3 regions of the Planifilum fulgidum genome follow, and region 3 is predicted to be linked to each of the others. Evidence: predicted binding sites of a transcription regulator. Region 3 holds the regulator's gene; each other region holds the start of a gene.
The links. Region 3 encodes Rex, which represses fermentation and respiration genes when NADH is low (regulators of the CRP and FNR family bind a similar motif). Its sites were predicted from a motif close to TTGTGAAATATTTCACAA; they were not measured.
Positions count from the first base shown of each region.

Region 1: the regulator Rex is predicted to act here: its motif matches at 2,627-2,644, upstream of BM063_RS11770 (hydrogenase small subunit).
Region 2: the regulator Rex is predicted to act here: its motif matches at 5,324-5,341, upstream of BM063_RS06240 (DUF2249 domain-containing protein).

Region 1 is NZ_FOOK01000021.1:36,705-46,654, forward strand. It holds gene BM063_RS11760 (nucleoside deaminase) at 1-221, shown strand, start outside; gene BM063_RS11765 (thioredoxin domain-containing protein) at 288-2,357, opposite strand; gene BM063_RS11770 (hydrogenase small subunit) at 2,891-3,820, shown strand; gene trpB (tryptophan synthase subunit beta) at 4,101-5,279, opposite strand; gene hypE (hydrogenase expression/formation protein HypE) at 5,458-6,462, opposite strand; gene hypD (hydrogenase formation protein HypD) at 6,459-7,577, opposite strand; gene BM063_RS11790 (HypC/HybG/HupF family hydrogenase formation chaperone) at 7,561-7,785, opposite strand; gene hypF (carbamoyltransferase HypF) at 7,739-9,950, opposite strand, start outside.
Region 2 is NZ_FOOK01000008.1:17,826-27,775, forward strand. It holds gene BM063_RS06215 (alpha-glucuronidase family glycosyl hydrolase) at 1-1,013, shown strand, start outside; gene uxuA (mannonate dehydratase) at 1,046-2,104, shown strand; gene BM063_RS06225 (SDR family oxidoreductase) at 2,198-3,043, shown strand; gene BM063_RS06235 (MFS transporter) at 4,003-5,175, opposite strand; gene BM063_RS06240 (DUF2249 domain-containing protein) at 5,412-5,645, shown strand; gene BM063_RS06245 (hypothetical protein) at 5,660-6,007, shown strand; gene BM063_RS06250 (DUF2249 domain-containing protein) at 6,021-6,569, shown strand; gene BM063_RS06255 (hypothetical protein) at 6,583-7,815, shown strand; gene BM063_RS06260 (metal-sulfur cluster assembly factor) at 7,852-8,157, shown strand; gene BM063_RS06265 (nitroreductase family protein) at 8,276-8,803, opposite strand; gene BM063_RS06270 (ferredoxin) at 9,036-9,293, opposite strand; gene wrbA (NAD(P)H:quinone oxidoreductase) at 9,542-9,950, opposite strand, start outside.
Region 3 is NZ_FOOK01000013.1:17,927-27,876, reverse strand. It holds gene BM063_RS08805 (S9 family peptidase) at 1-956, shown strand, start outside; gene BM063_RS08800 (hypothetical protein) at 1,169-2,926, shown strand; gene BM063_RS08795 (ABC-F family ATP-binding cassette domain-containing protein) at 3,020-4,927, opposite strand; gene BM063_RS08790 (5-formyltetrahydrofolate cyclo-ligase) at 5,181-5,753, shown strand; gene BM063_RS08785 (molybdopterin-binding protein) at 5,886-6,884, shown strand; gene BM063_RS08780 (redox-sensing transcriptional repressor Rex) at 7,053-7,742, shown strand; gene tatC (twin-arginine translocase subunit TatC) at 7,844-8,599, shown strand; gene groES (co-chaperone GroES) at 8,838-9,119, shown strand; gene groL (chaperonin GroEL) at 9,182-9,950, shown strand, end outside.

The DNA of each region.
Region 1 (9,950 bases), on a different contig from region 3:
CCATGTGCACCGCCGCCATCTATTGGGCGGGAATCCAATCCGTCTACGTGGCCTGCTCCAAACGGGAGCTGCTTGAGGCCGGTTATCCCGACGGACTTGCCCGCTATCATCAGGACATCCGGAAACCGCCGGAAAAACGGTCCATTCCCTTCCACACCATCCCTGTGGAGGGGTATCTGGAGCCGTTCCGGATTTGGAAAGAGCTTGCCGGCTCCGATTGATCCCGAAACCGCAACCATCCCGGTTTCCTTCGGAAACCGGGATCGCCGTATGTTTCCGCGACATCCTCAGCCCCGTCTTTCCAGGGCTTCCCGCAGCGCCTCCGGATCCGTCACCGGCGCCCGGCAGGCATAATTTTCACAGACGTAGGCGGCGGCTTTTCCGCCCTGCGCCCAATACTCCCGGACATAGGGGATGAGCTTCTCCACCTCCGCCGCTTCGGGCCCTTCGGGGCGGCACACCCACACCGCATCGGGCAAAAACATCCGCCCCACCGTCTCCAGCATGTTCCGGGTGTCCGCCTGCTCAGGATCGCCGGCTACGACGATCTCCCGGGTCGGACCCAGGGCGAACTGCACCGCCGTCAGGAAGAAGGTGTGAGCCATCGGCGCCTGCCGGATCGTGCCGGCAAAGGCCCGAAGCTGCCGCTCCGCCTCCTCTTCCAACCGGGGATCGGCCAGCAGCCGGGCCAGCCGGATCAGGTTGTACGCCGCCACCGAATTTCCGGAAGGGGTGGCCCCGTCATAAATCTCCTTGGGCCGGGTGAGCAGCTCCTCCCCGTCCGCGCCGTAGAAGAAAAATCCCCCTTCCTCTTTATCCCCGAACAGGTCGATCATCTCCCGGGTGAGATCCGCCGCCTGGCGCAGATAATCGATCCGCAGGGTGGCTTCATACAGCTCCATCAGCCCCCAGGCGAGAAAGGCGTAATCGTCCAGGAAGGCCAAAATGGCCGCCTCTCCGTCCCGGTACCGGGCCAGGAGCCGCCCGTCTTCCCGGCGCATCCTTCGCAGGATGAAGCGGGCAGCCTTTTCGGCGGCATCGGCGTATCCCTCATCCCCCAACACCCTTGCCCCGCGGGCCAGGGCGGCAATCATCAGGGCATTCCACGAAGTGAGGATCTTGTCGTCCCTGTGCGGGCGAACGCGCCGCTCCCTCGCCCGGAACAGTTTTCCGCGCGCCTCTTCCAGGATCCGTTCCAGTTCTTCCTCGCTCATCCCGTGCCGGGCGGCGACGGAGGAGAGGGAGATATCGATCCGGTGCAGAATGTTCTTCCCCTCGAAGTTGCCCGCTTCGGTCACATCGTAACACTCGCAAAACAAACGGCCCGTCTCTTCCCCCAGCACCTCGCGGATCTCCTCCGGCGTCCAGACGTAGAACTTTCCCTCCTCTCCCTCGGAGTCGGCATCCTCCGCCGAATAAAATCCCCCCTCCGGCGCCGTCATGTCCCGAAGCACATAGGTGAAGATCTCCCGGGCCACCCGGGAATACACCGCCTTTCCCGTCACCTGATAAGTCTCCAGATAGGCGAGGGCCAGAAGCGCGTTGTCGTAGAGCATCTTTTCAAAGTGGGGCGTGTGCCACCGCTCGTCCACCGAATAGCGGGCAAACCCGTATCCCAGATGGTCGTAAATCCCGCCCCGGCGCATCGCCTCCAGGGTTTTCTCCACCATCTTAAGGGCCCGCTCCTCCCCGGTCCGCTTAAAGTGGCGCAGCAAAAAGAGAAAATCGTGGGGGCGGGGAAATTTGGGCGCCTGGCCGAAACCGCCGTATCGCTCGTCAAACTGGGCGGACAGCTGCTGATACGCCTCCTCTAAAACCGCCTCCGCCAACTCCCCCCTGTCCGCGGAATTCATGTAGTCCCGGATCGCCTCCGCCACCCGGTCCCCCGCCCGCAGGAGGTCGCCCCGCCTCCGCTTCCAGGCGTCCGCGACGCGCTCCAAAATCTCAAGAAGTCCCATCCGCCCGTACCTGCTCCGCTTCGGAAAATACGTCCCGGCGAAGAAGGGTTTTTTCTCCGGCGTCATGATCACCGTAAGGGGCCATCCGCCCTGACCGGTCATCGCCTGACACACCGTCATGTAGACGTGGTCCACATCGGGCCGCTCCTCCCGGTCCACCTTGACCGCCACAAAGTCCCGGTTCAGCACCCGGGCCACCTCTTCATCCTCGAAGGACTCCCGCTCCATGACATGACACCAGTGGCAGGTGGAATAGCCGATGGACAAAAAGATCGGCTTGTCCTCCCGCTTCGCCTTTTCAAAGGCCTCCTCGCCCCAGGGATACCAATCCACCGGATTGTGGGCGTGTTGCAGGAGATATGGGGATTTTTCACGGATCAGACGGTTGGGTTTTTTCACGTTTTAGCCCCCCGCGTTCTGATTGGCATATCCTTCCACGTTACAAAGACTGTATCATCTTTTCGCGGTTCATGCAAAGTGCCGTTGCGGCGGATCATCTCCGGCGGTCTCAACCCGGCTCCCCAGGCCTCCCGACTGTCCGGGAGCGGCGTCATGGCCGATGGCCCCCGAAGCTGCGGCGGACGCGGAAAAGCCCGTCTGCGAAGTCGCGCCTCCCTCCCGATTCAGGTGTTTGAACAACTTGTTACCCTTTATAAACAACCGCCTATTTGTTCAATAAATCACATAAAAAAGACATTTTCTTTGCTAATATAAAAGGGGGAAGGAAAGAATGCACCCTATTGATTGTTTAATCTATCACAATAACAGAAATACCGAATGAGGGTCAGGAGACGGAGTTCATCATAAAGCCTTTGCGGTGCGGCGGATCATGCCTTGTCTTCGCGACAAAACTTTCCGGGACGGGGGGCTTCCTGCCGATCGCGGTCACCGGGCAAACATACCGCCCCCCTCTGCAGACGGGAGGGAGAATCGTGGGCACATGTGTCGAGGAGATCGCGCTGGAGAAGGAACGATCAGTCATTGACACCTGGTCGAGATTGTACGGCTTTCAAGAGGAAGATATCCGGAAAGCGATGAAAAAAACCCGGACACCCGTGCTCTGGATCAACGGACTGGACTGCACGGGATGCATGGAATCCTTCCTGCGGGGAATATCGAGCACCACCGAATTGCTGCTGGATTGGATCTCGCTGGAATACAGCGAATTGCTCTCTTCCGCATCCGGACACCAGGCTGAAAGTCACAAAGGAAGAATCTCGGAGGAGTACGACGGGAAATTTGTGCTGGTCATCGAAGGGGCCATCCCGTTAAAGGACGAATATCTGACGGTCGCCGGAAAGTCCGTCCGGGAAGAGATCATCGCCACCGCCCAAAAGGCGAAAGCGGTGTTGGCCTTCGGAAGTTGTTCGGCATGGGGCGGGCTTCCCGCGGCAAAACCGAATCCGACCGAATCGGTTTCCATCCGGGAACTGGTGCCGAACGTGCCCGTCGTCCTGGTCCCGGGATGCCCACCGATCGCCGATGTGATGATCGGGACGCTCCTGCACCTGGCGATTTACGGCGAAATCCCCGAACTGGACAACAAAGGACGGCCAAAGCGGTTTTACCGTCAAACCGTCCACCAGGTCTGCCATCGGAAACCCTTTTTCGACAAGGGCTTGTTTGCGGAGTCCTACGACGACGAAAAGGCCCTGAAAGGATATTGCCTGTTCAAACTGGGATGCAAGGGGCCCTCCACCTTCAACGCCTGCGAAACGCTGGGCTGGAACGGCATGCGCACCTCCCCCATCGGAGCCGGATTCGCCTGCATCGGGTGTTCGGAAAAAAATTTCTGGGACAAGGGGCCCCTGTGCCATCGCAAGGTTCGGGCGGGGGCGAAGATCAAGGCAAAAGCCAGATAAACATCCGGTCACACCAGAAAAGTGGAAACTTCCCTTTTTCCACTCCGCTTCCGCTTTCATTCCCCCCTCCGGCCAGGGCCCTTCCCCCTGGCGATTCCGACGCTGCCCGGCAAGCGTTGTGGGCTGCAAAATCGCCAGGCCTTGTTTTCAAACGGCAATATCCCGCCTGTCAAGCCCCCATTTTCCCCCTTGAACAGGCAAAGGCGAGGCCGCTCGGCCTCGCCTGCCCGATTTTCCTCCACAGCCCGGAACCGCAAAAAACCGGCGCTTACCCCCGGTTTCAAGCGTCCGCGCCTTGCTCGTTCAACATCTGAAACACCTGTTCCACGTCCTTGTCCCCTCTGCCCGAGAGGTTGACGAGGAGGATCCGGTCCCTCCCGAGGGTCGGCGCCAGCCGGATGGCGTGGGCAATGGCGTGGGCGCTCTCCAGGGCCGGCAGGATGCCCTCCGTTTTCGCCAGCAGCTGGAACGCCTCCAGCACTTCTTCGTTGGTGACGGTGACGTATTCGGCCCGTCCCGTCTCCTTCAGATGGCTGTGCTCCGGCCCGATGCCGGGATAATCCAGTCCGGCGGCGATGGAATAGGTGGGGCGCGGATTCCCCCGTTCGTCCAACAGAACGAGGCTCCTGAAGCCGTGAAGCACGGCGGGCACCCCTTCCGTCAGCGTGGCCGCCTGGTCCGGTTCCACGCCGATCAGCCGCACCTCTTCGTCCTCCAGGTAGTGGGCGAAGGCTCCGATGGCGTTGCTTCCGCCGCCGACGCAGGCGATGACGGCGTCGGGGAGGCGCCCCTCCTTCTCCAGGATTTGACGCTTCGACTCCTCACTGATGATCGACTGGAAATGCTTGACCATGGACGGGTACGGATGCGGTCCCACGGCGGACCCCAGCAGGTAGAAGGTGTCTTCGTAGTTGGCGACCAAATCGGCCAGGGCTTCATCCACCGCGTCCTTCAATCTTCCCTGCCCCTTGGACACGGGAACGACCTTGGCCCCCAGCAGTTCCATCCGGAACACGTTCAACGCCTGTCTCTTCGTATCCTCGGCGCCCATGTAGATGGTGCAGTCCATGCCGAACAAGGCGCAGGCGGTCGCCGTGGCCACCCCGTGCTGGCCGGCGCCGGTCTCGGCGATGACCCGCTTGGCCCCCATCCGCTTGGCCAGCAGAATCTGCCCGATCGCGTTGTTGATCTTGTGCGCCCCCGTGTGATTCAGATCCTCGCGCTTGAAATAGATCTTGGCGCCCTTCAGATGTTCCGTCAGATTCCGGGCGTAGGTCAGGGGCGTTTCGCGGCCGACGTACTCCCGCAAGTAATAAAGGTACTCCTCCTTGAAATCCGGATCGTCCTTGTACCGTTCGAACTGCTCCGCCAGGCGGTCCAGCACTTCCTGCAGCTCAGGAGATACGAAGCTTCCTCCAAATTGACCGAAATAACCCTGCTCCACCTCAACTCGGCTCATCTCGATTCCTCCTCGTCCTCTGACATCCTCTGATAAAAAGCAGGTGCTGTTTTTTGCATGATAGATCTTAAGCGCGGGAATGTCAACCGCCCGCAACTTCTTGCAACAGGGGCCGCCGCGCTCTTTTCACGGCCTCCTTGCCCCGGCGCAGCCTGAGAAAGGCCGGACCGACCAAAGGCTAACAAATCCGCGGGAGCATCATGCCGCTCATCCGGCTGAGCCTCCTCGTGCTTCCAAGGGTTGAACGCAGCAACAGCCGTCCCTGCTCCCGGCCCGTCACGCGGCCGATCACCGCCGCCTCCCGCCCCAGGGGGTGGCCGCGCAGAAGCTTCACCACCTTCTCCTCATCCTCTTGGGCGACAATCAGGACCACCTTGCCCTCATTGGCCAGATACAGGGGGTCAAAGCCGAAAATGTCGCATGCCCCGCGGACTTCCCGCCGGACCGGCAATGCGGCCTCGTCCAACTGCACCGTCACCCGGAAATCCTCGCAGATCTCCACCAGGGCGGTGGCCAGACCGCCGCGGGTCGGATCGCGCATGATGCGCACTCCCCGCACGGAGGAAAGCAGCTCCGAGATCATGCCGCTTAAGGACGCGCAGTCGCTGAAGAGGCCGGGAGAAAGGCCCATCTCCCCCCGCGCCGCCAGCACGGCGATGCCGTGGTCGCCGATCGTTCCGCTTATGATCACCGCATCCCCTTCCCGGATCTGCTCGGGATGAAGGCGCCGATCCGGGCGCAGGCGGCCGATTCCCGTCGTATGGACAAACAGTCCGTCCGCGCCGCCGCGCTCCACCACCTTGGTGTCCCCCGCCACGATCCGGACGCCCGCCCGCTTCGCCTCCTCGGCCATGGACCGCGCGATCCGGCGCAAATCCTCCACGGGAAAACCCTCTTCCAGAATAAACCCCGCCGTCAAAAAACGGGGCTCCGCCCCGCTGACGGCAATATCGTTTACCGTTCCCGACACCGCCAGCTTGCCGATGTCTCCTCCGGGAAAAAAGAGGGGCTTGATCACGAAGCTGTCGGTGGAGATGGCCACGTCGCCGCCTTCGAGGGGAAGCAGGGCGGCATCCCAACGCGCCTGCTCCTCATGCCCGAAGGCTTCGACAAACACCTCCCGGACCAGCTGGTGCGCCAGTTCACCGCCGTCTCCGTGAGCCAGGCTGATTTTCCCCTTCAACTTCCATCCCCCGCCTCCATGTAGTGATAATGGGCGGCACAGCTTCCTTCGCTCGAAACCATGCAGGGGCCGATCGGACGGGCCGGCGTGCACGCCTTCCCGAACAAGGGACATTCCGGCGGCGTCGCCACGCCCCGGATGATTTCCCCGCAGCGGCACTTCGTCTTACGCGGCTCTCCCACCTTTACGGAAAAGCGGCGCTTGGCATTCAGATGGGCATATTCCGGACGGATGTCGAGGCCGCTTTTGGGGATGACGCCGATCCCCCGCCAGGCTTCGTCCACCGGTTCCAAATACCTTTCCATCAATTGTTGCGCCCGGATATTGCCCTCCTCGCGGACCACCCCGGAATATTCGTTGACGATCTCCGCCCGGCCGGCGAGAACCAGCTCCAGCAGCCGGTGAATCCCCGCCAGAATCTGAACCGGTTCAAAACCGCTGATCACACCCGGCATTCCGTATTCCTCGGTCAAATAGCGGTATCCTTTTCGTCCGATCACGATCGAGACATGGCCGGGCAGGATCAACCCATCGAGGCGCACCTCCTTCGATTCCAGCAACACCCTCAAAACCGGCTCCACCAGCTTGGTCGTCATCCACATGGAAAAATTGTCCATCCCCCGCTCCTCCGCCGCCTTGAGCGTCGCCGCCAAAACCGGGATCGTCGTCTCAAAGCCGATGCCGAGAAAAATCACTTCCTTGTCCGGGTTTCCGGCGGCGATCTTCAGCGCATCGTCGGGCGAATACACCGGGCGGATGTCCGCCCCCTCCGCTTTCGCTTCCATGAGGCTGCGCCTTGAACCGGGAACCCGCATCATATCTCCGAAGGTGCAGAGGATCCGGCCGTCTCCGTCGGCCAATTGGATCATGGCGTCGATGTCTTTCTGATCGGTGACGCAAACCGGGCATCCCGGACCGGAGATGAGCTTCACGTGCCCCCGCAGAAGGGCTTTGATCCCCGTGCGCGCCAAAGCCATCGTGTGGGAACCGCACACTTCCATGAAGGCGGGCTCCCTCCCCGTCCGGTCCTTGTACTCTTCCGCCAGTTTCCGGATGCGATCCAGCAGCTTCCGGCCGAGGACCGGATCGGAACACTGCTCAAGAATCTCCCGCATCGGCGATCAACCTCCAGGCCTCCATGCTGGCTTTGGCGTACTCCTCGCTGATGACCGACATGGCCTGCCCCGCGTGGACGATCACATAGTCCCCGACGCGCACCTCGGGCACGAAGATGATTCCCACGCGCATCCGCGATCCCATCACATCCACCCATGCGTCAAAGTCCCCTCTTTCCACCACGCGGGCCGGAACCCCCATGCACATCGCCGCTTCCCTCCTCCTCCGAATGCGCCTTGTCCCGACGGGAGGCGATCACCAATTGCCCAAGCGCCAGCCCCCCGTCGCTCGGCGGCACCCGCCGGTGGGTGTACACCCGGAAACCGGCGCGCCTCAACCGGTCCGCAATCGCCTGCGACAGATATTCGTTGTGAAAACTTCCCCCGGACAGGGCGACACTGCGGTTCAGTCCGGGCCGCCTCTCGCTCCAGGACAAAACCCTCTCGACGCACACCCGGGCCACCGTCCGCTGAAACTTCTCCACAATCCTCGCGACCGGCACGCCGGAAAAGCGGTCACGGATCAGTTCCCTGAGCATCGGCGAAAAATCGATCTCCTCCAAACCGCCTTCGCCCGCCCTCAACGCATGCGGATAAACCTCATCCGCCTCGCCGGCCTCCGGATCCTCTGTTTTCCGCCCCAGCTCCGACAGGCGGATCGCCGCTTCCCCGTCGTAGCTGGAGGCGCGGCAAACGCCGAGAAGGGCGCTGACCGCATCGAACAGCCTGCCGCAGGTGCCCGCCAGGGGGCTGTTGATGCCCGAACGGGTCATCTGCGCGATCACGTCGATCTCCCTCATCCGCTCGGGAAACAGGCGTTTCGCCCATTCCACCCCCTCTTCCCCGAACAGATCGGCCAGCATGCCCGCGGCATTGCGCCAGGGCTCGCGAACCGCCCTCTCGCTCCCGGGCAACGGCGTATATCGGAGATGGGCCAGCCGCTCAAAGGAACGGGCGTCGCCATACAAGATTTCAAATCCCCAGATTTTCCCGTCCAATCCGTAACCGGTTCCGTCCAGAATGATCCCGAAACAGGGCTCGTTGACCCCGTTGTCCACCTGGCAGGCCACCAGATGGGCGTGATGGTGCTGAACCGGCACCACCGGGATGCCCATTTCCCGGGCCAAGGGCCAGGTGCTGTAGCCGGGGTGGAGATCCACCGCCGCCGCTTTCGGCCTGATGCCCAGCCATTTCAACAGGTGACGGAACTCCCGTTGAAAACGGTCGATCACTTGCAGACTGTCCATGTCGCCGATGTGGGGGCCGAGAAAAATTTGGTTTCCCCGGCCGATCGCAAACACATTTTTCTGTTGCCCGCCAAGGGCCACCACGCCGTCCACCGGATGCGGCGCAGGCAGGGGATCGGGCACAAACCCGCGGGAACGGCGATAAAAAAGGGGAACATCCCCGCGGACCCGCACCACCGAATCATCGATCGGGTGCAGGATTTCCCGGTCGGAGGAAAGGACCGCATCGGCGATATCCGCGAGATAATGGAACGCCTCTTCGTCCCTGTACAAAATGGGCAAGCCGGAGGGATTGGCGCTGGTCATCACCAGCGCCCGCAGGGAGCCGTCCGCAAACAGCAGATGATGCAGCGGGGTATAAGGCAGCATGACGCCGAGGGTCCCCAGGCCGGGAGCCAAAAGCTCCGGCAAACCCGCATCGCTTCGCCTGTCGAGGATCACGATGGGGGATTCCGGGGAAGCGAGCATCTTCTCCTCCGCTTCCGACAGCAGGCACAGGCGGCGCGCCTCCTCCAGGGAGCGCACCATCACGGCCAAGGGACGCCTGGGGCGCCGCTTACCCTCGCGCAGCCGCCGGACCGCCGCTTCATCGAAGGCGTCGCAGGCCAGGTGATATCCGCCCAGCCCCTTGACCGCCACAATCTCTCCCCGCTCAAGACGAATCCGCGCTTCCTGGAGAGCGCGCTCCCCCTCCGCCAATTTTTCGCCGCCGATGGTGAAAAGAATAAGCTTCGGGCCGCACTCGGGGCAGGCGATGGGCTGCGCATGATGGCGGCGGTTGCCGGCATCGTGGTATTCCGACGCGCACCGCTCGCACATGGTGAAGGATTTCATCGCCGTAAAGGGCCGGTCATAGGGCAATTCCTCGATGATCGTGTAACGGGGTCCGCACTGGGTGCAATTGATGAAGGGATAGCGATAGCGGAAATTTCCCGGATCGAACATCTCCTCCAGGCATTCCTCGCACACGGCCGCATCCACGGGAATGACGACGGAGGAATCGCCGCGCCGGTCGCTCTCCTGGATGACAAAGTCCCGATAACCCTTTACCGGCACCTTTTCCTCCAGCACCTGATCCACCCGCGACAGGCGCGGCGGGCGCTTCTTCAGCCGCATCAGCAAGCGG
Region 2 (9,950 bases), on a different contig from region 3:
ATTTCAAGCCCCTGGACGGCCGGTTTGTCGACAATGTCGTCCTTCAGGTCAAGAACGGTCCCATGGATTTTCAGGTTCGCGAGCCGGTTTCCCCCCTCTTCGGCGCCATGGAAAGGACGAACCAGATGCTGGAGCTTCAGATAACCCAGGAGTATACCGGCCAGCAAAAGGATCTCTGCTTTCTGGTGCCCCAGTGGAAGGAAGTTTTGGACTTTGACACCCATGCCGCGGGAAAGGGATCGACGGTGAAGGCCATTGTGGGGGGGAAGGTGTTTCCGTGCCGCCACAGCGGAATGGCCGGGGTGTCCAACGTGGGGGATGACCGAAACTGGACGGGGCATACCCTGGCGCAGGCCAATTTGTACGGATTCGGACGGCTTGCCTGGAATCCCGACCTTTCGGCGGAGGAGATCGCGGAAGAGTGGGTGCGCCTCACTTTCGGCCATGATTCCCGGGTGGTGGAAACCCTCCGCGACATGCTCCTGGAATCCTGGCGGGTCTATGAATTGTACACCGCCCCCCTGGGAGTCGGATGGATGGTCAAGCCGGGGCACCATTACGGCCCGGATGTCGACGGTTACGAGTATTCCTACTGGGGAACCTATCACTACGCCGATCATCGGGGGATCGGGGTGGACCGGACCATGAAAACCGGAACCGGTTTTACCGGACAGTATTTTTCGCCGAACCGCGAAAGGTTCGAATCCCTGGAAACCTGTCCGGATGAACTGCTGCTGTTTTTCCATCACGTCCCCTACACCCACCGGCTGAAATCCGGAGAGACGGTGATCCAACACATTTACAACACCCATTTTGAAGGGGTGGAGCGGGTGGAGGACTTTATCCGGCGGTGGACCCGGCTGAAGGGGAAGATCGATGCGGAAAGATATGAGCATGTATTGTCCAAGCTCCGGGAGCAGCTGGAAAACGCCCGGGAGTGGCGGGACGTCATCAATGCGTATTTCTTCAGAAAATCGGGCATTCCCGATGAAAAGGGCCGAAAGATTTATTGATATCCTTGACTGGACATCGGAGGAATGAAAAAGTGCGAATGGTATTTCGCTGGTTCGGAGTGGGGAACGACACGGTCACCCTGGAGCAGATCCGTCAAATCCCCGGCGTCGAAGGCGTTGTCTGGGCGCTTCACCGGATTCCCGCCGGTGAGGAGTGGCCGATGGAGGAGATCCAAAAGGTAAAAAAGCAGGCGGAAGAATACGGACTGCATGCCGAAGTGGTGGAGAGCCTGAACGTTCACGAGGACATCAAGCTGGGACTTCCCACCCGTGACAGGTATATCGAAAACTACCAAAAGACGATGGAAAAATTGGCGGCCGTCGGGGTGAAGGTGATTTGCTACAACTTCATGGTCGCCTTCGACTGGATTCGCACCGATTTCAACAAGAAACTGGAGGACGGATCCCGGGCGCTGTTCTATGAACATGCGAAGATCAACCGCATCGATCCGCTTAAACTGGCGGAAATGTATTCCCAAAAGTACACGCTTCCGGGCTGGGACCCGAAACGGCCGAAGGAACAGCTCGCCGCCTTGATCGAGCGGTATCGCCGTCTGACGGAGGAAGAGCTCTGGGAAAACCTTCGATATTTTCTGGAAGCGATTATCCCGGTGGCTGAAAAACTCGGAATCCGGATGGCCATCCATCCCGACGATCCGCCCTGGAGCGTGTTCGGGCTGCCCCGCATCATGAAAAACCGGGAGGATCTCCGCAGGTTGACCCGATTGGTGGACAGCCCCTGTAACGGCATCACCCTTTGCAGCGGGGCCTTGGGCGCCGATCCCGCCAACGACGTGGCCGGGATGGTGAGGGAATTTGCCGACCGCATTCCCTTTGCCCACATCCGGAATGTGAAGATCTGCGGGAACGGCGATTTTGTTGAAACTTCCCACCGGGACGGCTCCCTCGATCTTTATGAGGTCGTCAAGGCTTATCACGATTGCGGCTATAAGGGTTATGTTCGGCCAGACCACGGGAGGCAGATTTGGGGGGAGCGGGGCCGGCCCGGTTACGGGCTGTACGACAGGGCCCTCGGCATCATGTATTTGTGGGGCCTTTGGGATGCCCTGGAAAAGGGCGGGAAGCGGTGACGGCGAACACTTTCTTCCGGACGGATGCTTTGAAAAAAGCGGTCACGCGGCGGGGGATCTTTCGTCTCTGAACGTGGAGGAGGAGGATGAGTCTTGTTGCCGATCCATCCCGGATTGAAGGGAAAGGTGGCGGTCATCACCGGCGGGGGAGGCGTCTTGTGCGGCTGCATGGCGGAAGAGCTGGCCAGACAAGGCATGAAAGTGGCGATTCTGAACCGGACGTACGAAAAGGCGGCCCGAGTGGCCGAGCGTATTCGGGACGCCGGCGGGGACGCCTTGCCCGTCCATTGCGATGTCCTTCAGGTGGAAAGCGTGAAGCGGGCGGAAAAAATCGTTTCTGAAAAATACGGCCCCTGCGATGTGTTGATCAATGGCGCCGGGGGAAACCGCCCGCAGGGAAGCACCACGAGGGAAACGCTTCGGCTCGGGGACCTGGACGCCGAGGATTTGGTCACCTTTTTCGACCTGTCTCCGGAGGGATTTGAAGCGGTTTTCGATTTGAACGTGATCGGAACGCTGATTCCGACCCAGGTGTTTGTCAGGAGCATGATCCCCAAAAAAGGAACAGTGATCAACGTTTCCTCGATGAGCGCGGCTTGTCCCATGACGAAGGTACCCGCCTACAGCGCGGCCAAAGCGGCGATCAACAATTTCACCCAATGGCTCGCCGTCCATCTGGCCGACGTGGGCATTCGCGTAAACGCCATCGCTCCCGGATTTTTTCTCACGGAGCAAAACCGGTATCTCCTGATGAATCCCGACGGGTCCTATACGGAAAGAGCGCAAAAAATCATATCCCACACGCCGATGCGGCGCCTGGGCCGGCCCGAGGACCTGTTGGGAACGCTGTTGTGGCTGATTGACGAGCAGGCGAGCGGGTTTGTCACCGGCATCGTCGTCCCCGTGGACGGCGGGTTCATGGCCTATTCGGGGGTTTAGCGGGGAAGCGTCATCGACTTTTTTCTGCGGATGCAAAAAGAGGAGACTGAAAGCGGAGGGCACGGCCTGGCCATTTGCGAAGGATACGCGGCCGGGAGAAGGTACCCGCCGGAATGGCCGCCCGGGTTCCGGGATGGGGCAGCAAGGTGATCTCACTGTCATCGGAAGATGCCGGTCTGCTGCGGACGCCGGGGAGCACCGCTCCGGGCTTCTTCTTGTACGGCATACCGGTCCTGTTTCCGCCCACCGGCCGGAGAGGGCCGGTTCGCCTTCCGTGGGGAGGGAGCGCCGCCTCCATCTTCACGGCCGGATGCGGCGGCGGGGCCGGGAGCCGGTCAAAGGGGAGGCATCCGGCTCCTCCGCGGTGCAGGAAGCGCGATTTGCTTTCCGCGTCCGTTCTCCCTGTCCATCCGGCACCGCCTCGAAAGCTTTCTCCTTCCCAGGGTTCCCCATCGCCGGCAGGGGGACGGAGGCTTTTCCCGCGGCTTTGATTGGCACCACGACCTTTTGATCCGCCGGACCCGTTGGGTATCGGAAGATTTACACTTTTCCCCGTCGGCGGAGAAGGAGTGGATCCTGAAGGAACGCTTCCTTTCCGCGGGAGAGACGAAATGAGGAAAGGGTAACGGCCTGAGGGCGCAGCCCGGACGAAGTGTTTCTCTTCCGGGCACAAAGACGAAAGGAGAAGCCGGTCATCCTGGGAGGAGAATGCGGGGCTCATCATCGTTCACGACTGCGACGCGTATTTTCGGCACCGGGTGATTGATAACGGAGGCGGAGACCGGGGTTTCCCGTGCCCGAAACCCTGCACCCGGATGACCCATGTCCCCGATTTGGACCTGTCCCCGATGGGACTCGGCGTCTTGCGGCCGTGGCAAGATTTCCGCTTGCCGGATCGGGGATTCGTGGAGGAAAGGACCGCCGGTTTCGGTCGGCGGTCCTTTTCCTTTTTCAGGGAGTCAGGTCACCTGGCGGGATTTCCATTCCCGGCGGAACTGTCTCCAGGAAAACCCGACCACCCCGGCAAACGCCGCGGCGGCGAACAGAAACTCGGCGTGTCCTCCCAGTTTGAACAGAAGCGCTCCCATCAGCGGTCCCGCCGCCATTCCCAGGTAGCGGGCGAAATTGTATCCGCCCATGGCCGACGCCCGGTTCCTGTGGAAAAGGGTGGCGAGAAGGGTGGTCTGCACGGGGAGGGACAAACCGAGGCAAAGGCCGAACAGGGCGGTGCTCGCCAAGATCAAGGGCAGGGAGAAGTCCGAGAAGCCGACATAGAGCAGCGTCGCCAGCACAGTGGCGGACCCGGTGGCGACCAGGAACTTGCCGCGTTCCCACTTCTCCTGCAGGCGTCCGCCCAGAAAACTGCCGATCACGATGCATAGGGACAGGGGCAGGAACGACAATCCCTTTTGACCCGAGGACAGGCCGAAGGACCCGGACAGCAGATGGGGGAGAAAGACGAGATAATTGTACAGGGTGTAATACTGGACGAACCCGAGCAGGACGATGGCCAGACCGGTGCGCTCGGTGACCACCTTGAACATGTCCGATGGGTGAAAATGTCTGGCTTCGCTTTCCGGCTTGGTTTCCGGCAACAGGAAGGCGTTGGCGATGCCGATCGACAGTCCGGCAATCGTCAGCACCCAGAAAACCCCGTAAAAGCCGGTCCATCCGCCGACGATGCCCCCGATGACCGGACCGGCCACCGGCCCGAAGGTGACGAGCATCTGAAAGGTGCCCATCGCCCGTCCCAGCTGTTTGCCCCGGAAAAGGTCCCCTATGACGGTGGTGGCGATCACGGAACCGGCGGCGATCCCGACGGCCTGCAAGGCCCGAAAGAAAATGAGCCACCAGACGGAAGGGGAGATGGCGGCGCCGGCGGAAGCACCCGCATAGATCAAAATGCCCGCAAGAAGCACTTTCCGTCGGCCCATGAGGTCGGCCAAAGGACCGTAGACGGGCTGCATCAGGGCGAGTCCGAGGGTGAAGATGGAGATGGTCAGGTTGACAGTAAAGGAGGAGGTATGAAAGTGCTGTTGGATTTCCGGCAGCATCGGCGTGTAGATGGATTGGGTGAAGGGACCGAGAAAGGCGGCGAAGGATACCAGATAGACCAACAGGCTTCGGTTCATGGGCTCCCTCTTTTCGAGCGCGTTGATCGGATTTTCTTTCGTTTCTCTAATATTTTTGTATGCGAATCGTCAAGAGCTTTTCCGGTTGCGGACTTGACGGAAAGATCCTGTCCAAAGCGATCAGGACCGGTCGAAGATATTTCGAGGGGTGTGACGAGGATCACAATATGGGTTCTTAAACAATTTTATCATTTAAGCTGTCCGGCAAATTGATTTGATGTTTGGGGGAGATGTTCATGAAGGAGTTTGCAGCGACAATCAAGGTGACGGAATATCCGCCGCACCTGAAGCACAAGGTGATCTTTGAAACCTTTGATCAATTGAAGTCCGGCGAAGCCTTGCTTCTGATCAATGACCACAATCCGATTCCCCTGCGATACCAGTTTGAATCGATGTATCCCGAGGGATTCACCTGGGAGTACCTTGAAGAGGGTCCCGAAGTATTCCGAGTGAAAATTGGAAAGAAATAAGGAGAGCCCATGCCATGGCGAAAATCACCGTTGTCGACGAAAAAACGATCAAAATCGCGGTGGATTTGGAAGATGCGATCACCATGATCCGTGAGGCGGAGAAGAATGTGGAGCGCTATGCCAAGGACATTGTGACGATCTACGAGAAGATGCCGGAGTTTCAATTTGTCCATTTCTGCTTTTATGCCTATGACAGCGCCGCCCTGTTTGAACACATGTTGGGAGTCGACCCGAAGCAGTACCTCTCCTTTTCCCTCGACGCGCCCGATGCCTTCTTCTACGCCCTTTACGGCGGGATGGCGGCTCTGTACGAACGGGCGAAGGCGATGCTCCCTCCCGTCGTAACGGATCGGTCGCAGTGAGGAGATGATCGAGATGGGAAAACGCACGATCGAGTTGGATGTCCGGCCTTACCTGCGGAAGAAGCTGGAGCCCTTCAAACTGATCATGGACGCGGTGAAATCTCTCGGTCCGGAAGACACCTTCGTTCTGCACGCCACCTTTAAGCCCACACCGCTTTTGGGCGTCATGAAGGCCAAAGGTTTCGCCTACAAAACGGAGAAGTTGGCAAAGGATCATTGGGTGGTGACCTTCGTCCCCAAGGAACGAGAAAAGGAACTGGGGGAGATGGGGGCGGCCGAAGAGAGGCTCCCCTCTTTGCAAAAGGCGAAGGCAGACCCATCCCGGGATGAGACCCCGGATTCACCCCGGACCATTGAACTGGACAACCGCGGGCTTGAACCCCCACAACCGATGATGCGCACCTTGAATGCCCTGGAAAAATGCCGGAAGGGGGACCGGGTCGTGATTCACAACGACCGGGTTCCCGTGTTCCTGTTGGAGGAGCTGGACTCGCTCGGTTACCCCTACGAGATCGAGGAACTACCGGACGGTTCGGCCCGGGTGACGATTCAAAAAAGGTAAAGGATGGCTTGCGATGTTTCGCCTCCCTTTTCTGTTTATCGCAACGGGACTTGCCCTGTTCGGATTGTTCAACCTCGCAACCCTTCTGCAGGCATCCGGATGGATCTTCCAACCGCCGCGGAGCCCCTCCGGTTGGCTGTTTGTCCACTGGCTGATCCTCGGCTGGGCGACGATGATTGCCATGGGAGCGGTGTATCAGCTCATCAGCGTGGTGCTCCAAAGGGACGTGTTCAGCCGCCGGCTGGGATTTGTCCAGTTCGGCGTCTACTTCGCCGGGGTCCTCGGCCTGCTGGCCGGATTCGGCTTCTTCCGGGTGCAGTGGATCGCCCTGTTTGCCGCATTGGCCCTGCTGGGCATCCTGCTGTTTGTCCTGAATATCGGACTGACGATCCTTCAGGCCGCCCGGTGGAATCCGATCACTTTAAGTTCGGCCGCGGCGCTCCTTTACCTCCTGCTTACGGGGCTGGCCGGGCTTTCGATGGGGATCAATTTCGCGTTCGGACTGTGGCCCGAATGGCATGAGCCGCTCTTTTACAGCCATATCTGGATGGGGACGGTCGGGTGGTTTGGGCTGCTGATCACCGGCTTCAGTTACAAAATGTTGCCGATGTTTTATCTGGCGCATGGCATCCCCGACCGTTTGCCCCGCATCATTACATGGCTGTGGAACGCCGCGGTCCTGGCGGGGGTTGCCCTTTTTTTGGCGGGATTTCCCACCTTTGGCTTCGGCGTTTCCCTCGGCCTGCTGACCCTGGCGGTGTACGCTTACAACGTTTATATAACGAAGGTGCGCAAGGCGCGACACAAAAAGAATCCCGGTGGAGGCATACGGGTATCCGTCTACAGCGCGCGGGCGCTGGCCGTCACCTGTTCGGCGGCGTTGGCGCTTATGCTGATCGCCCCCGAGCGGGCGACGGATGAACGGTTTCTTGTCCTTTTCGCCTGGGCTTACCTGTGGGGTTGGGTTGCCATGACGATTCTCGGGTATTTGTCGAAAATCGTTCCCTTTCTTTGGTGGACCCACAAATACGGCCCCCGTGCCGGGAAGGAGAAGACCCCCGCGATGGGCGATCTGCTGGATGACCGACAGGCGGTCTTTGGCTTGGCGGCCGTGGGATTGTGCCTTTTGGCTGTGATGGTCGGTCTGGGGATGGAACAGGCGGTTTGGACGCGGTGGAGTCTCGGAGCCCTTTCCCTCTTCTCGCTGTATTATGTGTTTCTGATCGCGAGGGTGTTTGCCCGCTAGCCGGAAACCGTTGGACAGAGGAGGTGGCTTAAGGTGATTCACCTGAAGCCGGAAGAGATTCGCGAGCTGCTGCGGGAGGTTTACGATCCCGAGCTCGGAGTCAACATCGTCGACCTCGGGCTCGTGTACGAAATTCGGAATGACGACGGAGACGTCTATATCCGCATGACGCTGACCACGCCGGGATGCCCGTTGCACGATACCATTGCCAGTGCAGTCGAACGGCTGCTTGAGGGACAGCCGGGGATTCGCTCCGTCAAAGTGGACATCGTCTGGAACCCACCCTGGTCGCCCGACAAGATGTCGGAGGAGGCGAAAAGGCAACTGGGCTTCTTTGGATGATCCGGGACGAAAAAAACCGCCCCCTGAACGGGGCGGTTTGATATTGCCACCGGCGGGTTTGAGACCGCTTGGAGCTTTCCACCGACATCCGAACCCGGTAGATGCTTCGGCAAGGATCTTACTTTCCGTATCCTTCCCGGTGGAACACCCGTTCCATCGGGTACATTTCTTTTGGTTTCGGCTCTTCATCGGGAAATCCGAAGCCCAAAACGGCCACGACTCGGTATGGATCGGGGATTCCCAAAAGCTTTCGCACCCGATCCTCCCGTCTCTTCGATTCCGCCTCATCCTCGGAGTGGTAAACGGCTCCCCAGGCGGCGCCGAGTCCCAGCGAGACGGCGGTCAGCCATGCGTAACCCCCGGCGATGGATGCGTCCTGCAGCCAATATTTGCTGACATCCGGCCTGCCGACGATGACAACTCCGGCGGCGGCCTGTTCAAGCCATTTCATGTAAGGAGTGGTCGGGGCGAGGGAGCGGAGCATTTCGCGACTCTTGACGACGATGAATTCGCGGGATGGCAGGTTATTTCCGCTCGGGGCCAAATACAGGGATTGAAGCAATGCATCCATCAGACGGTCCGGAATCGGATCGGGTTTAAACCGGGTGATTTCCCGACGCTTATTAATGGCGGCAAGGACATCCATTCAAAATTCCTCCCTTTGATCCCTACGCTTCCAGACAGAAGAGAGAGTATATTTGGGAAGCAAGAAAGGGGTTTTTTGAGACGGCGAAAATGGACTGCTGAGTAAAAATGGAGATTGTTCTTATAAGGAATTCTTAACATAAACCCGTCTAATTGAATAGATGTTTAGGTATTTATTCTTTGAAAAAAGCGCCGCTTCCTCCGGGAAGGGCGCTTCTTTTTAAGCTGATCCGTCATTCCTCCGCTTTGCCGGGATCTCCGTCCATCGGCTGCGAGGAAATTTTGATCGATCCGGTGGGACAGCCGGAATGGGCATCCTCCAGTTGATCGTACAGTTCCTCGGGAACCTCCACCACGCCCCGGTTGTCGTCCCCTTCCAGGATGTTTTCGGCCAGCCCTTCATCGTCGTAGTCAAAGATGTCGGGTGCGGCCGCCCCGCAAGCTCCGCAGGCGATGCAGGTCTCTTTATCCACCATCGTGTATTTGGCCATATGCGTATCCTCCTCTCTCCACTCCAAGGTCTGTCGATCCTGGTGTCGCGCAATTTTGGCAGACTGTGCGGAAAACGGCAGGGTCCGTACATTGTAATTGAAACAAATTCTTGAACGACCTTCTGTGATTCTGCTCACAATTCGGTGGGGCTTTGTGTGAAGGAGAAATGAAGGAAGGGAGCGGGAGAGGGCGATGCACAAATGCAAAAGATCCGCCCCGGCGAAAACCCGAGGCGGATCTCCGTTTCTCACTGCATTCCTTTCTTCAGCCACTGGGCGACCTGGACGGTGCGCTTGGCCTGATGTCTGACGGCTTCCTTCACGTCTTCTTTCATGTTTCCGTCCTGGTCCACCGTGACGCTGGTTCCGTAGGGATTGCCTCCGCCCGCAAAAATGGAGGGGTCCGTGTAACCGGGGGCGGCGATGATGGCTCCCCAATGCATGAAGGTGGTATACAAAGCCAAAATGGTTTGTTCCTGACCACCGTGGGGATTTTGGGCGGAGGACATGGCGCTCACCACTTTGTTGGCCAGTTTCCCTTCGGCCCACAGCCCTCCGGTGGTGTCCAGGAATTGCTTCATCTGGGAAGGGACGTTCCCGAACCGGGTGGGAACGCTGAAAATATAGGCATCCGCCCACTCGAGATCCTCCAGGGTG
Region 3 (9,950 bases):
CGTTGCCCGTGGACATCGTGGATCAGCTGCACGTCGCCGAGAGCGGCACCCTCTATCTGCTCGGGCGCGGTGCCACTGTTCCCCCGAACCTCTTCCGGAAACGGCCGGGCGGCGGTTGGGAAGCTCTGACGGACAACCGGGTGATGGGCGTTTCCAGAGAGGCCATGGTGGAGCCCGAAGTGGTCACTTATCCTTCCTTTGACGGCCTAAAAATCGAGGCCCTCCTCTTTCGGGCCAAGCCGGAGAGGGCCAACGGGTATGCGATCTTTTGGCCCCACGGCGGTCCCCAGTGGGCGGAGCGCAAGCGGTTCCGGGCCCTGTTCCAGTTTCTCCTCGCACGGGGCTACACCATTTTCGCCCCCAACTTTCGCGGCAGCACCGGATACGGCAAACGCTTCCGCAAAATGGTGGAAAGGGATTGGGGGGGAGGCCCTCGCCTCGACTGTGTGGCGGGGATGGAGTGGCTCTTTCGGCAGGGGATCGCGGAGCGGGATAAGCTGTTTGTCGTCGGCGGCAGCTACGGCGGCTATATGACCCTGCTTCTGGCCGGACGCCATCCGGAATACGTGCGCGCCGCCGTCGACCTGTTCGGACCCAGCGATCTGTTTACCTTTATCGAATCGGTCCCCGATTTCTGGAAGCCGTCGATGAAACAGTTGGTCGGCGATCCGGTGGAAAACAGGGAGAAACTGACGGAAGATTCCCCGATCACGTACCTGAAAAACATGAAGAAACCGATGCTCATCATTCAGGGAGCCAACGATCCCCGGGTGGTGAGGGCGGAGTCGGATCAAATCGTCGCCGCCCTGAAGAAAAGGGGAGTTGGCGTGGAATATCTCGTGCTGGAAGACGAAGGGCACGGATTTACGAAAAAGGAGAACGAGATCAGGGTGTATCGCCGCATCCTCGAGTTTTTGGAACGGCACAGGGGAAGTGAAAGCGGAAAGGCTGTGTGAGCGGGATGGAATCTTTCGCCGGCGCCTTCAGGGCGCCGGCTTTTTCGGGACTTTATGACACCGGAGAACTTTCGCAGATCCTGTTTAAGGGCAAGGTTTTCTTGTATAATTGAAAGAAAGATCTTCATTTTTCATAGGACCTTATATTGTCTGTATTTTCAAGTAATTTCATGGAATTACCATTCGCACCAGATGGAAATGAGGGAGGTCATGTGAAGGAAATTCGCGGGTTTTCTGCGGGAAACCAGCGGTATCGGGTAAAGGACGTGATCCGGTTCGGCTCGAATCAGCTGGTTCAGGCCAAGACGGAGGATGGAACTGTGGTGTATGTGCAGGAGATTCCCCTGCGGAAGCCGCTTCCGTCCCGGACCGCTTCCGCCCTCAAGCTGGATCTTCGCCACGTGCCGTCCATCCTGGATGTGATCTTCGAGAGTCGCAGGGTCAAACTGATTCACCCGCCCCTGCGCGGGGATCCGCTCTCCACCTTGGTCGGCGGGAAAGTCCCGATGAAGCCGTCGCCCGCCCTGGAGATCTGCCGGAAGCTGCTGTCCACTTTGGAGGAGTTGGACAAGCAACCCCTGCCCCTTTCAAGCACCTGTGATCCCCGCAACGTCTATCTGGTGGATGGCGAACCTTATTTTCTCTTTTTATGGATCAAGGGGTATACCGAACCGCCGGAGGAGAAATGGCGTGAACTCCTCTTCTTTCTGTTGACGGGCGAGTTTCCGGAAAAAGGGAAAGCCCCCGAACAGGCCGCCGTTCATGACCGGATTCCCGAACCCTTTCGCCCGTTGGTGGCGGACTTTCTCGACCCCCGATATTCGCGCAGAGACGTTTTGAATCGGGTGAAAGCGGAGCTTCTCCGCATGAAACGGGAGCCGTCGCCGTCCTCGAAGCGGCCCCTTTTGCGCCCGCTGATGCGTCGGAAAAAGGGGATGCTGGCCGCCGCCATCTCCCTCGCGCTGTTGGCCGGAGGGACTTACGGGATATGGACCTTTTCGAGGGATTTGCAGGCAAAGGGGCGGACCGCCCCGTTGGATGAGACGCAGCGGGCGGGCATTGTCTTCGATGATGGGCGGCAGGAGTATGTGTGGCCGGAGACGATTCGGGGAGGTTCCATCATCCGCGGATCCTTCGTCCCCCGGAAAGGCCAGCCCTTCTCGGTGATGCTGACGAACCGGGAATCCGGCAATTCGTACGGTTTTTCCGTGGAGAAGGGACGATTATTGGTTTTGATGTCCAGCCCCGGAATATGGTATTCGCTCGTCGATTCCGAAGGGGCTCTTTCGGTCCGGGACGGAAGCGTGTACAACTTCGAGATCACCTATATTCCCGATAAACCGATCCGCTACTCCATCTGGAAAAAGAATGACACCCGCCGCTGGGTTGCCGTGGGGAACATTCCGGCGGAAAAGAATTTCCGGATCCGTTTTCAGGGGGGAGAGGGAACAAAGCTCCTTCGGTCTGAGGTGATCGCGTACGGCGACAAAGTCTACGAGAAGATTCCGTGGCAGTTGTCCCGGGGGAGTGCGCTGATTCAAGGGGATCGGTGGAAAATGGGGCGCTCCGCGCGGGTGCGGATCAATGCCTCCCCCTTCTCCTTCCGGTTTTTGCGGCCCGAGGGGGATGCGTCCGATCCCCTGCAACTGGTCCTTTCCTCCGGTGAGACGAATCTGGTGTTGGTCTGGGGCAGAGACGGTTACCTGCGTTTATACGAAGATGGCGAAGGGGAAATCGCCGCCTCCCGCGTCGGATGGGATTGGAAACCCGGGATGGAGTCGACGGTTGTCCTCTCCAACGCGCCCGAAGGGCTTCAAATCTCCGTGATGCAGGAAGACCGGAGGCATGTCTGGGTTTATGATGACAGTCCCTTTGAGCTTCAACAGGTGACCGTCGCCGGCGATGACCGTTTGGAGCTGATTCCCTATGATCCGGACCAGAAGGCGGATTCCAATTCCGTTCCCCATTAGAAACGGGACGTGGGCGAACAGGCGGCCGAATCGCCGAAGGGAGTGCGCCGTGGCTCCTCACGGCGCACTCCCTTTTTTCGGGGGGGAAGCTGCTCATTCGGCCAACTCGACCCAGCGATCCGTTTTTTTCGCCAACCTCTCCTCGTGCTCCTCCAGCTGGCCCTTCAGCTCCCGGATCCTTTCGGGATCCCGGAGCACCTCCGGCCGGCACATCGCTTCCTGGATTTCCTGTATTTTTTTCTCCAGCGCCTCAATTTCCGCTTCCAGCCGGGCGGCTTCCTCCTTTCGCAGGCGCTCTTCCCTTTTGCGGACTTCCCTTGACGGTTCCCTCCTTCGCCGGGGGGTGCCGTCCTCTCCCGGGGAAACCTGCCGCTCTTCCAGCCGTTTTTTCTGTTCCAGAAGCGCATCGTAATTGCCGTCATACGAGCGGATTCCTTCCGGCGTCATTTCCCATATCCTGGTGGCCAGGCGGTTGATGAAATAGCGGTCGTGGGAGACGAAGAGGAGCGTCCCCGGATATTCGGCAAGGGCTTTCTCCAGCCGCTCCTTGCTCCGCATGTCCAGGTGGTTGGTGGGCTCATCCATCAGGAGCAGATTCGCCCGTCGCAACATGCGCTTGCAGAGGGAGAGGCGGGCCTTTTCGCCGCCGCTCAGATCGGCCACTTTTTTGAACACGTCATCGCCGCTGAACAAAAACTGGCCGAGGGCGGAACGGACGGCCGTCCGGTCCAGGGAGGGGAAGTCGTTCCACACTTCTTCCAGAACGGTCGCTTCCGGATTGAAGGACTGTTGTTCCTGATCGTAATAATCGAGATCCACTCCCGTCCCGTAACGGATCCTGCCGGACAAGGGCGGGAGAAGGCCGGCGACGGTCTTCAGGAGGGTGGATTTGCCGGTGCCGTTGGGGCCGATCAGGGCGATCCGCTCCCCCCTTTCAATCCGGAAGGAGAGACCGGAGGCCAAAGGGGAGGCCGGATCGTATCCGATCGCCAGTTCCCGGGCTTCCAGCACGTCCTTTCCGCTGGCGGCGGCGATGTCAAAACGGATGGCCGCGGGCGGGCCTTCTTTGGGAGGGCGTTCGACGGGCTTCATTCGCTCCAGGGCTTTTTTCCGGCTCTGGGCCCGTTTGGCGGTGGAGGCCCGGGCGATGTTGCGCCGGATAAACTCTTCCATCCGGCGAATTTCCGCCTGCTGCTCCGCGTACTTTTTTTCCTGGCGGGCAACCCATTCGGCCTTCTGCCGGACGAAGTCGGAGTAATTGCCCGGGTATCGGGTGACGCGCCTCCGGTCGACTTCGTATATGGTTTCCACGATGCGGTCCAGGAAATAGCGGTCGTGGGAGACCACCAGCAAAGCCCCGGGATAGGAGGAGAGGGTCTGCTCCAGCCAGTCGAGGGCATCCATGTCCAGGTAGTTGGTCGGTTCGTCCAACATCAGCAGGTCGGGTTCCCGAAGCAGGAGTTTGGCCAGGGCCAGCCGGGTTTTCTGTCCTCCGCTGAGATCGCGCACGGGGGTTTTGTGCCAATCGATGTCGGAGAGGCCGAGCCCGTGCAGGGCTCCGCGGATGCGCGCCTCGTATTGGAATCCCCCCGCCTGTTCATAGGTCTCCTGCAGGGATGCATAACGCGCCAGCACCTGCCGGTGCCGCTCTTCATCGGCCATCAATGCCGGGTCGCCCATCTCCATCTCCAGCCGGCGAAGCCGCCTTTCCATCTCCCGGAGGGGGGTGAACACCGCAAGGGCCTCTTCCCAGACGGTTCGCTCCGAATCGAGGCCGCTGTCCTGGGCCAGGTAACCGATCCGGGCGTTTTTGGCGATGAGCACTTCCCCGCTGTCGGGGGGGATCTTTGAAGCGATGATTTTCAGCAAGGTGGATTTTCCCGAACCGTTGACGCCGATCAATCCGACGCGTTCCTTATCCGCCACCCGCAGGGTGACCTCTTCCAATACGGGGTGGGCTCCGTAGGATTTGGACACTTGGTTCACTTGCAAGAGGATCATGATCGTCTTTCCTCCCGTATGGGCTTTGTCTGTTTTCCCGGAAGCGCAAGGCGTCACGGTTTGTTCATAGGAGGGAGATTTTCCGGGTGCCGGCGGATGGTGTAAAATTGAAAATAAAAACGTCACCTGTCGGAAAGAGCGGTTGGCGAAGAAGATCCCCTGCGGGGGTTGTTTTGATCGAAAGGGACTTTGCGCCGCCTGTCCCTTAATCGTAGCAGATGACGGGCGAATCGGCAAAAGGGCGGATGCGATCATGTCGGAACAAAAGCGCGTGCTTCGCCGGCGCATGCTGGATCTGCGGGAATCCCTTCCCCCGGAGGAGGCGCGCCGGGAATCCCTGGCCGTCTGCGAGCGGCTGGTCCGTCACCCGGCCTTCCGGGAAGGGGAAACGATCCTGTTTTACTTTCCCTTCCGGAAGGAAGTGGATGTCCGGCCGGCGATGGAGGAGGCCTGGTCTTCGGGAAAACGGGTGGGTCTTCCCAAGGCGGATCCCGGGACGAAGTCCCTCTCTTTCTTCTCCATCCGCAGGGGGGAGCCGCTGGTGGCGGGGGCCTACGGGATACCGGAGCCCTCCGGAAAAGCGTCGGCGAAAATCCCTCCCGGGGCGATCGATCTGGTGGTGGTTCCCGGAGTCGCCTTCGACGGGCGGGGATACCGGCTCGGATACGGCGGCGGATATTATGATCGCTTTTTCTCCCGTCATTCGGGGCCCTTCAGGCGGATCGGGGTCGCCTATTCCTTTCAGGTGGTGCCAACCGTCTTCCCGGAAGCGCACGATCAGCCATTGGACGGGTTGATCACGCCGTCCAGAACTTTCTCTTTCTAGCGAAGATCTCTTTTGAAAAAGAATGCATCGCTTCCGGCCCTGCGGCTCCCCGGCAATTTCCGTTTTTTCGCCGGATTCAGGGGGAATAAATCGGATGATCCGAAGATCGATGAGCGCGGGGGAGGGTCGGAGATGAAAAGCCGGTTGAAGGAAGTTCCTGTCGGCGAAGCGGTGGGATTGGTGCTGGCCCACGATTTGACGGTGATCGATCCGGGGAAATACAAGGGTCCCCTGTTCCGCAAAGGGCATCGGATCCGCCGGGAGGATATCGATGATCTGCTCCGGATCGGCAAGGAGCACGTATATGTGCTCGAATTGGCCGAGGGAGAGCTGCACGAGGACGAGGCGGCGCAACGGATTGCCCGGGCGGCGGCCGGCTCCCATCTCGCCCTGACGGAGCCGAAGGAGGGGAAAGTGAACCTGGTCGCGCAGGTGCAGGGCTTGCTCCGGATCGATGTGGAGGCGGTCACGGCCATCAACCGGGTGGAACAGGTGGCGCTGTCGACGCTCCGGACCCACACGCCGGTGGAAAAGGGTCAGACCGTCGCGGCGACCCGGGTGATTCCCCTGGTTTTTCCGGAAGCATCCATCCGGGAGGTGGAGGATATCGCCGCGCGCCGGGGCCGGCCGGTGGTGGAGGTGGTCCCCTTCCGCCCGCACCGGGTCGGCATCGTCACCACCGGGAGCGAGGTGTATCACGGGCGGATCCGGGACCGCTTCGGGCCGGTCGTCCGGGAAAAGGTGGAGAAATACGGCTCGAAGGTGGTGGGACAGACCTTCGCCACCGACGACAAGGAGATGATCCGGGATCAAATCCGGGCCTTCGTGGATCAGGGAGTGGACATGGTTCTGGTGACCAGCGGAATGTCCGTCGATCCCGATGACCGGACGCCGGGGGCGATCGCTTCCCTGGGGGCGGAGATCGTCACCTATGGAACGCCGATCTTGCCCGGCACGATGCTGATGATCGCCTATTACCGCGGGATTCCCGTCTTGGGTTTGCCGGGTTGCGTCCTTCACGATCCGGTGACCTCCTTTGATCACTTCCTGCCCCGCATTCTGGCCGGGGAAAAAATCACCCGGGAAGACGTGGTCACCCTGGGGCACGGCGGATTGCTCCACTTCTGCTGATCCGGCGTGACCAACTTGTCGGAAAATGGGATTTCATTATAAGATGAATTTGTGAAGGAAATAACAGATGGAAGGACAATCCGGACGCCACCGATAAAGCCCTTGAAATCGGCGGACATTTGAATAGAAAATCAAGCGGTCATAGGGACCGTCGAATGGAGGCGTGCGATGGAAGATCAAAAAATCCCTCATGTCACCGCCAAGCGATTGCCGTTGTATTATCGGTATCTGGAAAAACTGCACGCGATCGGAAAAAAGCGCGTTTCCTCCGCCCAGCTCAGTGAAGCCTTGCAAATCGATCCGGCCACCATTCGACGCGACTTTTCCTATTTGGGCGAGTTGGGCAAGAAAGGCTACGGATATAATGTCAATTACCTGCTTCAGTTCCTGCGGAGTTTTCTGCGGGTGGACGAAGTGACCAATGTGGTGTTGGTGGGCGTCGGCAACCTGGGGACGGCCCTGCTGCGCTACAACTTCTACCGCAGTCACAACACCAAGATCGTCGCCGGTTTTGACAACGATCCGGCGAAAATCGGCACCGAAGTGGACGGCATTCCGGTCTTGTCCATGGACCGCTTCAAGGAAGTGACCGAATTGCACAATGTGGAAGTGGCCATTTTGACCGTGCCTGCCAGCGTTGCCCAGGCGACGGCGCAGCAGATCGTCGAGGCGGGCATCCGCGGAATTCTCAACTTCACGCCGGCACGGCTCAACGTGCCCCCCAAGGTCCGGATCCACCACATCGACTTGACCACGGAACTGCAGACGCTGATCTATTTCCTGAAGAAGTTTCCGGATGAGGAAACGGAAGCGGAAACCGAAACCGCGAAGGAGATGGATGAGGCGCACAAAAGCTAGACGCCTTTCGGCCGGCTTGATTGTCCGGCCTGATCAAATCGGGCGGCACCCGCCAGGCGGGTGCCGCATCTGTGACAATTGCCGTAAGGGATGATTGCGCCATGGACGATAAGATTCAACCGGTGACAGAGCACCTCGGCGAACTGCGGCGGCGGCTGATCTGGATCATTGTCGTCTTCGTTTTCGGTTTGGTGGTCGGCTTTGTCTTTGCCGCCGATTTTGTCCATTGGTTGAAACAGCAAATGCCGTCGAACGTGACGATGCATGTGTTTTCGCCGTCGGAACCCCTCCGCGTCTACATGATGTTCGCCTTTGTCATTTCGGCGGCCATCACCCTGCCCTTCGCCCTCTACCAGGTGTGGGCCTTCGTTAAGCCGGGTTTGACGAAAGCCGAACAAAGGATCACCCTCACCTACATTCCCTTTGCGGCAATCATGTTTTGCCTGGGTCTTTTGTTCGGGTTCTATGTGATCTTTCCCTATCTCCTCCGCTTCATGACGGGCTTGTCCGATGCGCTCGGAACCACGGAAACTTTTGGAATCTATCGGTACTTCGGCTTCATGTTCAACATCGTCTTTCCCCTGGCCCTTTTCTTCGAGCTGCCTTTGGTGGTCATGCTTTTGACCCGCCTGCGGATTCTCCGGCCGGAACCGCTCCGGAAGGGGCGCCGGATGGCTTATTTGGGCATGGTGGTTCTCGCGGCCGTCATTACCCCCCCGGATCTGGTTTCCAACATTCTGGTGTCCATTCCCCTCATTCTCCTGTATGAAATCAGCCTGCTGCTCTGCACCTGGCTCCACCGGCGGATTCAAAAGGAAGATGAAGCGAGGGAGAGGGCCTGGTTGGAAGAATCATAGGATGCGGCGAAGGACCTGCAGGGGATGTCCAAAGTTTATTTTTCTCTGACTCGGGAGATACTGCTTTTGTATGATTGCCCGGCAGGCGCTCCCGAAAAAAATTCCCCCCGGGACTTGCAAATTGGGCGGCACATGCATATTATTATAATTAGTGTTAGCACTCATCGTTGATGAGTGCTAACAACGCGTTTGCGAAGATTTATCTACCTCTTGCGGAAAAGGAGGGTCTCCAGTGACGATCAAGCCGTTGGGTGATCGTATCGTGCTGGAAGCGATCGAGAAGGAAGAAAAGACTGCTAGCGGGATCGTTCTTCCCGATACGGCGAAGGAAAAACCGCAGGAAGGACGTGTGGTCGCCGTCGGTACCGGCCGTTGGGAAAACGGTCAGAAAATCGAATTGGAAGTGAAAGTGGGCGATCGCGTCATCTTCTCCAAATATGCGGGCACGGAAGTGAAAGTGGGCGACAAGGAATACCTCATCCTGCGGGAAAGTGACGTGTTGGCGATCGTCGAGCAGTGATCCGGCGATGCCGTCTGCAGTTTCATTAACCAATAACCCTACATAAGAAAGGGGACGAGGACATGGCGAAGGAGATCAAGTTCAGCGAAGATGCACGTCGTTCGATGCTGCGTGGCGTGGATGCTCTGGCCAATGCCGTGAAAGTGACCTTGGGTCCCAAGGGCCGCAACGTCGTCTTGGAAAAGAAATTCGGTTCCCCCTTGATCACCAATGACGGGGTGACCATCGCCAAGGAAATCGAACTGGAAGATCCCTTTGAAAACATGGGCGCCCAGTTGGTCAAGGAAGTGGCCACCAAAACCAACGATGTGGCCGGGGACGGAACCACGACCGCTACCGTGTTGGCCCAGGCCATCATCCGCGAAGGTTTGAAAAACGTGGCCGCCGGAGCCAACCCGATGGTGCTGCGCAAGGGGATTGAAAAGGCGGTGAATGCGGCCGTCGAAGAGATCAAGAAAATCGCCAAGCCGATCGAAGGCAAAGAGTCCATCGCCCAGGTGGCGGCCATTTCCGCGAACGATGAGGAAATCGGCCAGTTGATCGCCGAAGCGATGGAAAAGGTGGGCAATGACGGCGTCATCACCGTCGAGGAATCCAAAGGGTTCACCACCGAGCTGGAAGTGGTCGAAGGGATGCAGTTCGACCGCGGCTACATCTCCCCCTACATGATCACCGATTCCGAGAAAATGGAAGCGGTGCTGGAAGAGCCCTACATCCTGATCACCGATAAAAAGCTCAGCAACATTCAGGAAATCCTGCCGATCCTCGAAAAAGTGGTGCAACAGGGCAAACCGCTCCTGATCATCGCCGAAGACATGGAAGGGGAAGCCC